3 regions of the Mesorhizobium calcicola genome follow, and region 3 is predicted to be linked to each of the others. Evidence: riboswitches for the same ligand, from Rfam matches in the RefSeq annotation. Region 3 holds a riboswitch; each other region holds the start of a gene.
What was found. Region 3 has a riboswitch for cobalamin ahead of ACFSQT_RS00370 (DUF1636 family protein). Riboswitches for the same ligand answer to the same signal wherever they lie in the genome.

Region 1 (3,269 bases), on a different contig from region 3:
CTCCGGCGGCTGGTGGGGCTGGAGCCATGCCAAGCACGCCTTCGAATGGCTGTTCTGGGCCGGGCGCATCACCACGGCGCACCGTCGCGGTTTCGAGCGGTTCTATGATTTGCCGGAGCGCGTGCTGCCGCAGGCGATCCTCGATCTGCCGATGCCCGCCGCCGAGGACGCGCACCGCGAATTGCTGCGCATCTCGGCCCGCGCCCACGGCGTGGCGACGTCAGGAGATCTGCGCGACTATTTCCGCCTGTCGCCCGCCGACATGAAGGGCCGGCTGGAGGAACTGGTTGAAACAGGCGAGTTGTTGCCGGTGCGCGTCGAAGGCTGGGACAAGCGGGCTTATCTTCACAAAGACGCGCGCCTGCCACGAAAGATCGAGGCCCGTGCCCTGCTGGCGCCGTTCGATCCCGTCGTCTTCGAGCGGTCACGCACCGAGCGGCTGTTCGATTTCCACTACCGCATCGAGATCTACACCCCTGCCGAAAAGCGCCAATACGGCTACTACGTCCTGCCGTTCCTGCTCGGCGACAGGATCGTGGCACGCGTCGACCTCAAGGCCGACCGGCCCGCTGGAGTGTTACGCGTCCACGCCGCCTACGCCGAACCCGGCGCGCCGCCTGAGACCGCCGCAGAACTCCTCGAGGAACTGAAGCAGATGCAGGGCTGGCTTGGCCTTGAGCGAATGGAAGTGACGCCGGCTGGGGATTTGGGGCCAGCGCTAGCAATTCGGTAACATGGCCAACCGCAGTAACTTCTGCCATAGACGCTTCAACAAGCTTGATAGGTTTTGCAATGGCGTTCGCACAAAGTGCTGGACATGATCCATGGTGCGCTGATTGCACATGGAATGGATGCAATACGTAGAGAACAAGACGTTACGCTCCAGTCGAGGCAACTTCGTTTTGAGGCTGAGATTTTCGAGACGGGCACTAGCGGTAGGCTGGTTCTCGAAATCTACATCTTCTCTCCGCTGCTTGACGTTCAGCCGGTCATTGAATCCTTCGCTGGCTTCGGTGACACACGCGAAGAAGAATTGAATCAGGCGTTTGAAAAATTTCTCCGAGGGGTTTTCCATGTAGCCATTGAGGGACTGGCTGATCATGTCTGCGACAACATGCAGGCCGAGGTAGAAATTTGGCAGCAGACTATTCCCAGCTGGAAGATCTGGCGAAAAAATGCCCCCTGGAAGATCTATGGCGGACCGGTCATCTCCCAGGCCACAACCGAGCTTTGCTCGCTGAACCGGGGTTATCCAGCATTCTATGCCAAGCTGGAAAAGCTGTTCACGGCTTCCGCGTCCCCTGGCAGTCATTTTGTACGTACCTTTGTGGCAGGCTTGAAAGGCGAGCCAATTAGTGTCGAGGTCCTTCTCGACAACGCGGTTTGGCAAGAAGGACAGGATCTGGCCCGCAACCATGACTGGGATTATGGCGATGGCTATCAAGCAATCCGTCAAGTTATCCTGGCTCTGCCGGTTGGCGGCTCGTGAGAGCCTTGGGCCGACATCGCCATGTCGTAGCCGTGCGTTGACACAACTCCCCGCAAAAGCCTAAATCCGGTACAGATGGTCCTCTGCCAGCAACGGCAGGGGCTAAGAGGGAATGCGGTGCGGGACAAAAATCCCAAATCCGCGGCTGTCCCCGCAACTGTAAGCGAAGAGCCAAGGCCGAAAGCCACTGGGGCGTTCCCGGGAAGGCGGCTACCCAAGGCGATGACTCGCGAGCCAGGAGACCTGCCGTCTGCGACATTAGAATCCGATCGCCCGGCGGGTTTCCGGGCAAGGAGCCCGATTTTTGGATCATAACGGCAGTATTTCGGCTGGTGCAGCGGATGTTTCGTCCGCCGATGGCGATGCGTTGTCCGGCGTCACCGTCATCGTCTGCGCCTCCTGCCGCGACGAGACCGGCTCCGACGGCCACCCGCGTGCCGGGGAACTGCTCGCCGACGACACGCGCCGCGCCGCGGCGGAGGAAGCGATCCGGGTCCGCACTGTCGAATGCCTCGGCAACTGCAAGCGCCGCCTCAGCGCAGCGATCCTGCGCGACGGCTGCTGGAGCTATGTCTTCGGCGATCTGACCGCGACCAGCGGCGCCGACCTCGTCACCGGCGCCAAACTCTTCGCCACCTCCACCGACGGACTGATCCCATGGCGCGGTCGTCCCGATAGCCTCAAGCGCGGCCTCGTTGCCCGCATCCCTCCCCTCGACCTGTTGAAGGACTGATCATGACTGCCTCCGTCTCCCGCGTCCCTTGCACCGTCGTCACCGGCTTCCTCGGCGCAGGCAAGACGACGCTGGTCCGCCATCTCCTGGAAAACGCCGGCGGCAAGCGCATCGCGATCATCGTCAATGAATTCGGCGACATCGGCATCGACGGCGAAATCCTGAAGAGCTGCGGCATCGACACCTGCCCGGAGGAAAACATCGTCGAACTGGCCAATGGCTGCATCTGCTGCACCGTTGCCGACGATTTCGTGCCGGCGCTCGACCAGATCCTGTCGCTGGTGCCGAAAGTCGACCATATCCTGATCGAGACTTCGGGCCTGGCGCTGCCCAAGCCGCTGGTCCAGGCTTTCCAGTGGCCGACGGTGAAAAGCCGCGTGACGGTCGATGGCGTCATCGCCGTGGTCGATGGACCGGCGCTGGCCGAAGGCCGTGTCGCCAACGACATGGACGCACTCCAGGCACAGCGCGCGCAGGACGAGACGCTCGATCACGACGATCCGGTCGAGGAAGTCTTCGAGGATCAGATCGCCTGCGCCGACCTGATCATCCTGTCGAAGAGCGACCTGATGGACGCCGCCGGCTCGATCCGCGCCAACGCCATCATCAACGAGCACATCTCCCGCGCGGTAAAGATCGTGCCGACCTCGCAAGGCAAGGTCGACCCATCGGTGCTGCTCGGCCTCGGCCTCGCCGTGGAAGACGACATCGAAAACCGCAAAACCCACCATGACGACGAGCTCGACCACGAGCATGATGACTTTGACTCCTTCGTCATCGACATCCCATCGATCGCCAACCCTGATGAGCTGGCAAAACGCGTCGCCACCGCCGCCGAGGAAGAAAATGTGCTGCGCGTGAAGGGCTTTGTCGAGGTCGGCGGCAAGCCGATGCGGCTCCTGCTGCAGGCCGTCGGACCGCGTGTCAATCACTATTACGACCGCGCCTGGACGGCGCAGGACGACCGCCGCTCGCGCCTGGTCGTCATCGGACTGAAGGGGCTGAACCGCCCGGCCATCGAGCGTATACTCGCCGGCTGACGCAAAC
Region 2 (3,269 bases), on a different contig from region 3:
CTGTTCATGGCCATCTTCTGGGGCAAGGCGGGCAAGCGCTTTGGTGGCCGGCGAACCATGACATTTGCCTATTTCGCCATGTCGGCCATGCTTTTGGCGGCGGGTGCGGTCGGCGAAACCGTGCCGCTGCTGACCGGTGGCTTGCTGCTCTGCGGCGCCTTCTTCACCATTGCGCTGGACGCCCTGGGCTCGACCGCCTTCATGCGCTCGGTGCGCTCCTATGAAAGGTCGCAGATGGCGGCGGTGTACCGCACCTATCTCGACTTTTCCGAGCTGACGCCGCCGCTGGTCTATTCGGTGGTGCTGGCGTTTTTCGGGCTGGGGTCGGTGTTCGTCACGCTCGGCCTGCTGGCGGCGGTTTGCGGCTTCGTGACCTGGCGGTATCTGCCGAAGTCGCTGTGACCTTCAGGGCTTGGGCGAAACTGCCGCGTGCCGTTCACGGACCCAGTTGTGGAAGCGGAACAGGTCGTATTCCTCGGGCATCAGCACACCGGCCACGTGGCGCATCGAGCGCAGGCCTTTCTGGTTGACCTCGCAGACTGCGGCATCCTCCTCCAGCACCTGTTTGCCGAAGGCGACGATGTTGTCGATATCGGTTGCATCGAGCGCCTCGGGGGCAAACAACCATTCGGCGACAAGCTCGGTCTGCTCGGGGCCGAGCGGCACCAGCCGCACGGTTCTGACATAGTCGACATGGCCGACGACGAACATCGAGGGCAGGTTGGTGGCGTAGGTCTGGCCGGCGGCGCGCTCGGCAGGTGTCAGGCCGCCAAAGACCGGCCCCCCGTGCGCCTGGCCGTCGCGTGACCATGTCTGCGCGCCGGCGCGCAGGCCGCCGGAAAATTCCGGCGCGTCATTGTCGGCGTGGCGGGACCATTCCGGATCGTCATGGCGACCCATCAGGCCGCGGCCATAGATCGGCACCAGCCGCGACAGGTCCTTGTGGACGCCCGGACAATGCAGGCATTCGTTGAAGTTTTCCCAGAAGATCTTCCAGTTGCAGTTCATCACCTTGCGCAGCACGTGGCCGGTCACCAGCGTTTCCAGCGGCCAGTTGGCGAGACCACCTGACGCCGGATCGAAGGATGTTTCCGCCGAGCCGGCGGCGTCCTCTTGCAGATTGACGAAGACAAAGCCGCGCCACACCGACAGCGCTACGCGATAAAGCGGGTGATCCGCCTTGTCGAAGCCGTCCGGCAGCGCTTTCGACGGAACGCGCACAAGCTCGCCACGCAGCGAGTAGGACCAGGCATGATACGGGCAAGTGATCAGCCGTGCCTTCAGCCGGCCCTCACTTTCCTGGCAAAGCTGCGAACCGCGATGGCGGCAGGTGTTATGGAAGGCGCGCAGTTCACCGGTCTCGTCGCGCAGCACGACGATTTCCTGCGTGCCGATGCGGAAGGTGCGGAAAGAAAGCGGCTGCGCAAGATCGGCCTCGCGGCAGACGAGCAGCCAGCTTCTGTACCAGATGGCGTCGAGGTCGCGCTGATAGGTTTCGATGTCCCAATAGGCGGAGGACGGCAGCGTCGATTCGGCCCGGGTCAGGCCGTTATAGCGATCGCGCTCGCCGGCGATGGGCTGCATGGCTGGCTTCCTGTGACGACGCCAGCCGACACCCGACCACGGGAATTGTCAATTGTCGTGCCGGAGAACCGATTTATCCGCATGGCGCAATCGCGCTGGTTGTCGGCGGAATTTGGTTTGCCGCGCACGGCGATTTTCCTTATAGTCGCGCTGTCGTCGGTTCCGTTTTGGAGCCAAGAGGGAATGCGGTGCGGGCGAACGTCTTGCCCAATGCCGTGGCTGCCCCCGCAACTGTGTGCGGTAGTCCTCTCCATATGCCACTGAAGGTTTTTTCTTCGGGAAGGTGGGGAAGGGCGCTGATCCGCGAGCCAGGAGACCTGCCGGCGACAGGAAACTGACTTCGATGCCCTCGGGTGGAGGGCGAAAGGACAAGACATGACTACCGCTTCCGTCTCCCTCGGCGCCTCCGTCTCCTCGCAGTCGCGCTTCATGCAGCTTGCACTCGTCGCGCTGCTCGGCATCTTCGTCGTCGGCTTTGTCGGCTTCTCGCATATCGATGCGGTCCACAATGCGGCTCACGACTATCGCCATTCGATGGCATTTCCCTGCCACTGACGAGGATTTGACATCATGAACCTGTTTCGCAACGTCGTGTTCATCGCGGCGATCGCAGGGCTCGTGGCCGGCGTCGTTCTCGCCTGCATGCAGGCCTTTGCAACCGTGCCTTTGATCCTCAAGGCGGAAGTCTACGAACAGGCCGGCGGCGGCCATCACCATGACCATGCCGCTCCGGCCGCAACGGATACCAATGCCATGACCACAGCCGCTCCGGCGGGGAACGTCATGAGCTCAGCCGCCCCGGCGCCGGCGCAAGCAGCCGTTCCGGCAGCGGAAGACGAAGGCTGGGCGCCGGCTGACGGTTTCGAGCGTTTCGCCTTGAGCGTGGTTGCCAACATCGTCACCGGCATCGGTTTCGCGCTTGTCCTGGTCGCGGTTTCGGAATTCGCCGGCGGCATCGGCAATTGGCGCCAGGGCGTGTTTTGGGGCCTGGCCGGCTTTGCCGTCTTCACGCTGGCGCCTGGCCTCGGCCTGCCACCGGAATTGCCGGCCATGCCGGCGGCCGATCTCACGCAGCGCCAGATCTGGTGGTGGGCAACCGTGGCGGCGACCGCGGCGGGTCTCGGCCTGATCGCGTTCCGCAAGTCGCTGCCGCTTGCGATCCTTGCGGTCCTGCTGATCGTGGCGCCGCATATCGTCGGCGCACCGCAGCCCGACAGTTTCGAGACGCCGATCCCGGAAGGCCTGCACCATCAGTTCGTGGTGGCGGTGACGGTGACCAATCTGGTGTTCTGGCTGGTGCTCGGAGCGGTCGTCGGCGTGGTGCGCGGCCGCTTCACCGGCACCGCGACCAGCCTGCGCGACAGCTTTGCCTGATCGAAGCAAGCTGACCTTCATCATCGGCGGTGCGCGCTCCGGCAAGAGCGCGCATGCCGAAGCCCTGGCGACGGCCTTGCCGCCGCCATGGACCTATTTCGCCACGGCGCAAGCCTATGATGACGAGATGCGTGAGCGCATCGCGTTGCACCGCTCGCGGCGCGGTGAAGGCTGGGCGACCATCGACGCACCGCTTGATCTCGCCGGCGCGCTTGAGGCCTTGCCCGACAACCAGCCGGTGCTCGTCGACTGCCTGACACTGTGGCTGACCAATCATATGCTGGCCGAACACGAGCTCGAGCTTGAATGCC
Region 3 (3,269 bases):
AAGACAAAGGCGTGCCCTCAGGGCCGCGCTTCTGGCAGGCGCTGGCCTGTGCATCGCGGGAGCCGCCCAGGCTGCCGACCCGATGGTCAAGGCCTGCGCCAAGGACGGCCAGTTCATCATCGGCTTTTCGCAAGCCAACAATGCCGAACCCTATCGCCAGCACGTCAATGACGAGTTGACCGCGGCGGCCAAGGAAGTGCCGGGCTTCACGCTGCAGATCGCCGACGGCGCCGGCAACGTCAACACGCAGACCTCGCAGGTCGACAATTTCATCACCCAGAAGGTCGATCTGCTGCTGATCTCGCCCTTCGAGGCGGCACCGCTGACGCCGGCGGTCAAACGCGCCATGGATGCCGGCATTCCGGTCATCGAACTCGATCGCAAGACGGTCGGCGATCCCGGCAAGGACTACACCGCTTTCATCGGCGGCGACAATTACAAGATCGCGCTCGAGGCGGGTAAATATACTGCCAAGACCCTGCTGCCCGATGGTGGCGAAGCAGCCGTACTCGAAGGACTGCCAAGCTCTACGCCCGCAGTCGAACGGCTGAACGGCTTCAAGGATGGCGTCAAGGAGAATGCCAAGATCCAGGTCGTCGCCGAGCAGGCCGCCGACTGGGTGCCGGACAAAGCCCAGACCGCCTTTTCGGCTATGCTGCAGGCGCACCCCGACATCAAGGTGCTTTATGCCTCGAACGACATGATGGCGGCCGGCGCGCTGCTAGCCGCCAAGGGCGCCGGCAAGGACGTCAAGATCATCGGCACAGATGGCTTGCCAGGCCCGGCCGGTGGCATCGAGGCGGTGGCGAAAGGCGACTGGGCGGCGACCTTCACCTATCCAACTGGCGCCAAGGAAGCGATCGAGATGTCGAAGAAGATTCTGCTCGATTGTGCGACCTCGGTGGATTCGACGGTCACAGTCGACACCACCGCGATCACGCCCGAGAACGCCAAACAGCTCTCCGGCAAGTAAGCTCAGATTGTCCGATCCAGGGCGGGGTTCCAGACCCCGCCCTGCGCGCGTTCGCAACCCTCACCGGCAAGTCGAAATGATCACGACAGACAGCGACATGATGTATCTCTCTAAGAGTTCTGTTATTACATAACAAGAGGGCGTTGCATATGCGCGTTTTCTGACGAGGCCGCCGGCTCCTGCTTCGACGGTAGCAGGTCTGGTCGAAAAAGAATCGTTGCGACCCGATCGACGGAAATCTACGGTGGCCGGTGATGGTCCCCAAGCTGAAAGGCAAGGGGTGAAAAGGGAACACGGTGAGGCCTGTTCGGGTCGAAGCCGTGGCTGCCCCCGCAACTGTAAGCGGCGAGCAAAATCCACAAATGCCACTGGCCGGCAAGGCTGGGAAGGCAGGATGGCGCAACGACCCGCGAGCCAGGAGACCTGCCATCAGCATGAGTTAACCGGACGGGGTGTGCCGGGAGGAGACATGGACATCGGTCTTGTCGGCCGATTCGCCAGCTTCCTTCCGTCGCCAGTTTTGGAAAGTGACGGAAAGTTGGACGGCGACACCGATCGTATTCACCGCATCATTGTCTGCACGCTTTGCCGCGACGTTCCGACAGGGATCAGGTCGGGTGAAAGCCTGTGCGCCGATTTGCGTTCCCGGCTCTCGGCCCACCATGAACCCGCGGCGGCGCATGGCTTCACTGTCGAGGGCGTGGCTTGCATGGCCGGCTGCGCGCGGCCCTTGACGGTGGCCTTCCAGGCATCGGGCAAGGCCGCCTATCTCTTCGGCTCTATCGATGCGCAGGCCGATGTCGGCGATCTCGTGCGATTTGCCAGACTCCATGCTTCGCTCGCCGATGGCTGGTGCAATTCGGGACAGCGTCCGGCGGGCTTGGCCGGCAAGACGCTGGCGCGCATCCCGGGTCCGGGCGATCCGGCGGGCAACTGCCGATAACAGCGCCGGTTCTCGAAGCGCGTGACCTGAGCGCCGTGGCGAATGGCCGAGATCTGGTCCATGAGGTCAGCCTCTCGGTGGCCGTGGGTGATCGCCTTGCCATCATCGGTCCCAACGGCGCCGGCAAGACGACGCTGCTGCGCATGCTGTCGGGCATGCTGCGGCCAAGTTCCGGGGAGGTGAAGCTTGGCGGGCGCCGGCTGGAGAGGATTTCGGCCGCCGAGCGGGCGCTGCATATCGCCGTGGTCGGTCAGACCGACCAGCCCGATCCGCGGCTGGCGGTGATCGACTATGTCGAGCTTGGCCGGGTTCCGCACGCCGGCCGCAGGCGCAGGAGCGACGAACGCGATATTGTCGTCGACGCACTGCGCAGGACCGGTCTGCTGCCGCTGCTTGGGCGAACCATCGGTTCGTTGTCGGGAGGTGAGCGCCAGCGTGCCCAGCTGGCGCGCGCCATCGCGCAGGAGCCGAGGATCCTGTTCCTCGACGAGCCGACCAATCATCTCGACCCGCGCGCTCGCGGCGAACTGCTCGAACTCGTGGCCGGCTTCGGCATGACCGTGATCGCGGTGCTGCACGATCTTGCCCTGGTGGCACCCTTCGCCACCAGGGTCGCGGTGATGAACAATGCCCGCCTGCAAGCGTTCGCCGCGCCGCGCGAAGCGCTGACCCAACAGCTGATCCACCAGATTTTCGGCGTCGACGTCTTTCGTTTGCGCCATCCGACCGAAGACCGCGAATTGACGGTGTTCGAGGTTCCGAACCGCGCCGCGCCGCCATCCTGGAAGACTGAGCTCGCAGACATCACCGTCAAGGTCGGCGACCGCAAGGGCACGCGGGTGTTCCTCTATGATTCCGGCGAGGACAAGCCGTTCACCGCGGGCAGGTTCGCCATTCCGAGCGCCATGATATCAGCCGCCGGCGGCGACAACATCATGGCCGACATGGACACCAGCTGGGGCAATACGGATTGGGAAACCGTGGCGTCGCGCAATCCGCAATTCCTCATCCTGCTCGATTACCAGGACGGCGGCGGCTACAAGAAACTGCTCGACTTCCTGATAGCGCATCCGGCCATGAAAGAAACGGACGCCGTCAAGAACGAGCGTTTCGTCGCCCTGCGCTATGCCGAGCTGACGCCTGGACCCGCCAACATCGAAGCCATCGACAAGATCGCCAAGGCGATGCATCCGGAAGCGTTTTGACGCATGTCGCCCAAAAGTGCGCAGCGGTTTTGGGGCAACGACCTGCATGAAAAGGTCCTGAAGTGCGTCGCATGAGTCCAGATGAATGCGACGCACTTCCAGGCTTGCGACATAAGACATTCGCACTGGCCATGATGCTGGGAGCGGC

Region 1: another riboswitch for cobalamin. It lies ahead of ACFSQT_RS30850 (DUF1636 family protein); the one in region 3 lies ahead of ACFSQT_RS00370 (DUF1636 family protein).
Region 2: another riboswitch for cobalamin. It lies ahead of ACFSQT_RS31060 (CbtB domain-containing protein); the one in region 3 lies ahead of ACFSQT_RS00370 (DUF1636 family protein).

The regions. Positions count from the first base shown of each region.
Region 1 is NZ_JBHUGY010000055.1:35,991-39,259, reverse strand. Features, by position in the region: gene ACFSQT_RS30860 (winged helix-turn-helix domain-containing protein) at 1-733, shown strand, start outside; gene ACFSQT_RS30855 (DUF6348 family protein) at 818-1,489, shown strand; cobalamin riboswitch at 1,549-1,754, shown strand; gene ACFSQT_RS30850 (DUF1636 family protein) at 1,794-2,222, shown strand; gene cobW (cobalamin biosynthesis protein CobW) at 2,225-3,262, shown strand.
Region 2 is NZ_JBHUGY010000055.1:81,074-84,342, forward strand. Features, by position in the region: gene ACFSQT_RS31050 (MFS transporter) at 1-402, shown strand, start outside; gene ACFSQT_RS31055 (aromatic ring-hydroxylating oxygenase subunit alpha) at 406-1,584, opposite strand; cobalamin riboswitch at 1,725-1,923, shown strand; gene ACFSQT_RS31060 (CbtB domain-containing protein) at 1,960-2,139, shown strand; gene ACFSQT_RS31065 (CbtA family protein) at 2,155-2,958, shown strand; gene cobU (bifunctional adenosylcobinamide kinase/adenosylcobinamide-phosphate guanylyltransferase) at 2,951-3,269, shown strand, end outside.
Region 3 is NZ_JBHUGY010000001.1:60,851-64,119, forward strand. Features, by position in the region: gene ACFSQT_RS00365 (substrate-binding domain-containing protein) at 1-973, shown strand, start outside; cobalamin riboswitch at 1,212-1,418, shown strand; gene ACFSQT_RS00370 (DUF1636 family protein) at 1,443-1,916, shown strand; gene ACFSQT_RS00375 (ATP-binding cassette domain-containing protein) at 1,952-3,121, shown strand; gene ACFSQT_RS00380 (FecCD family ABC transporter permease) at 3,193-3,269, shown strand, end outside.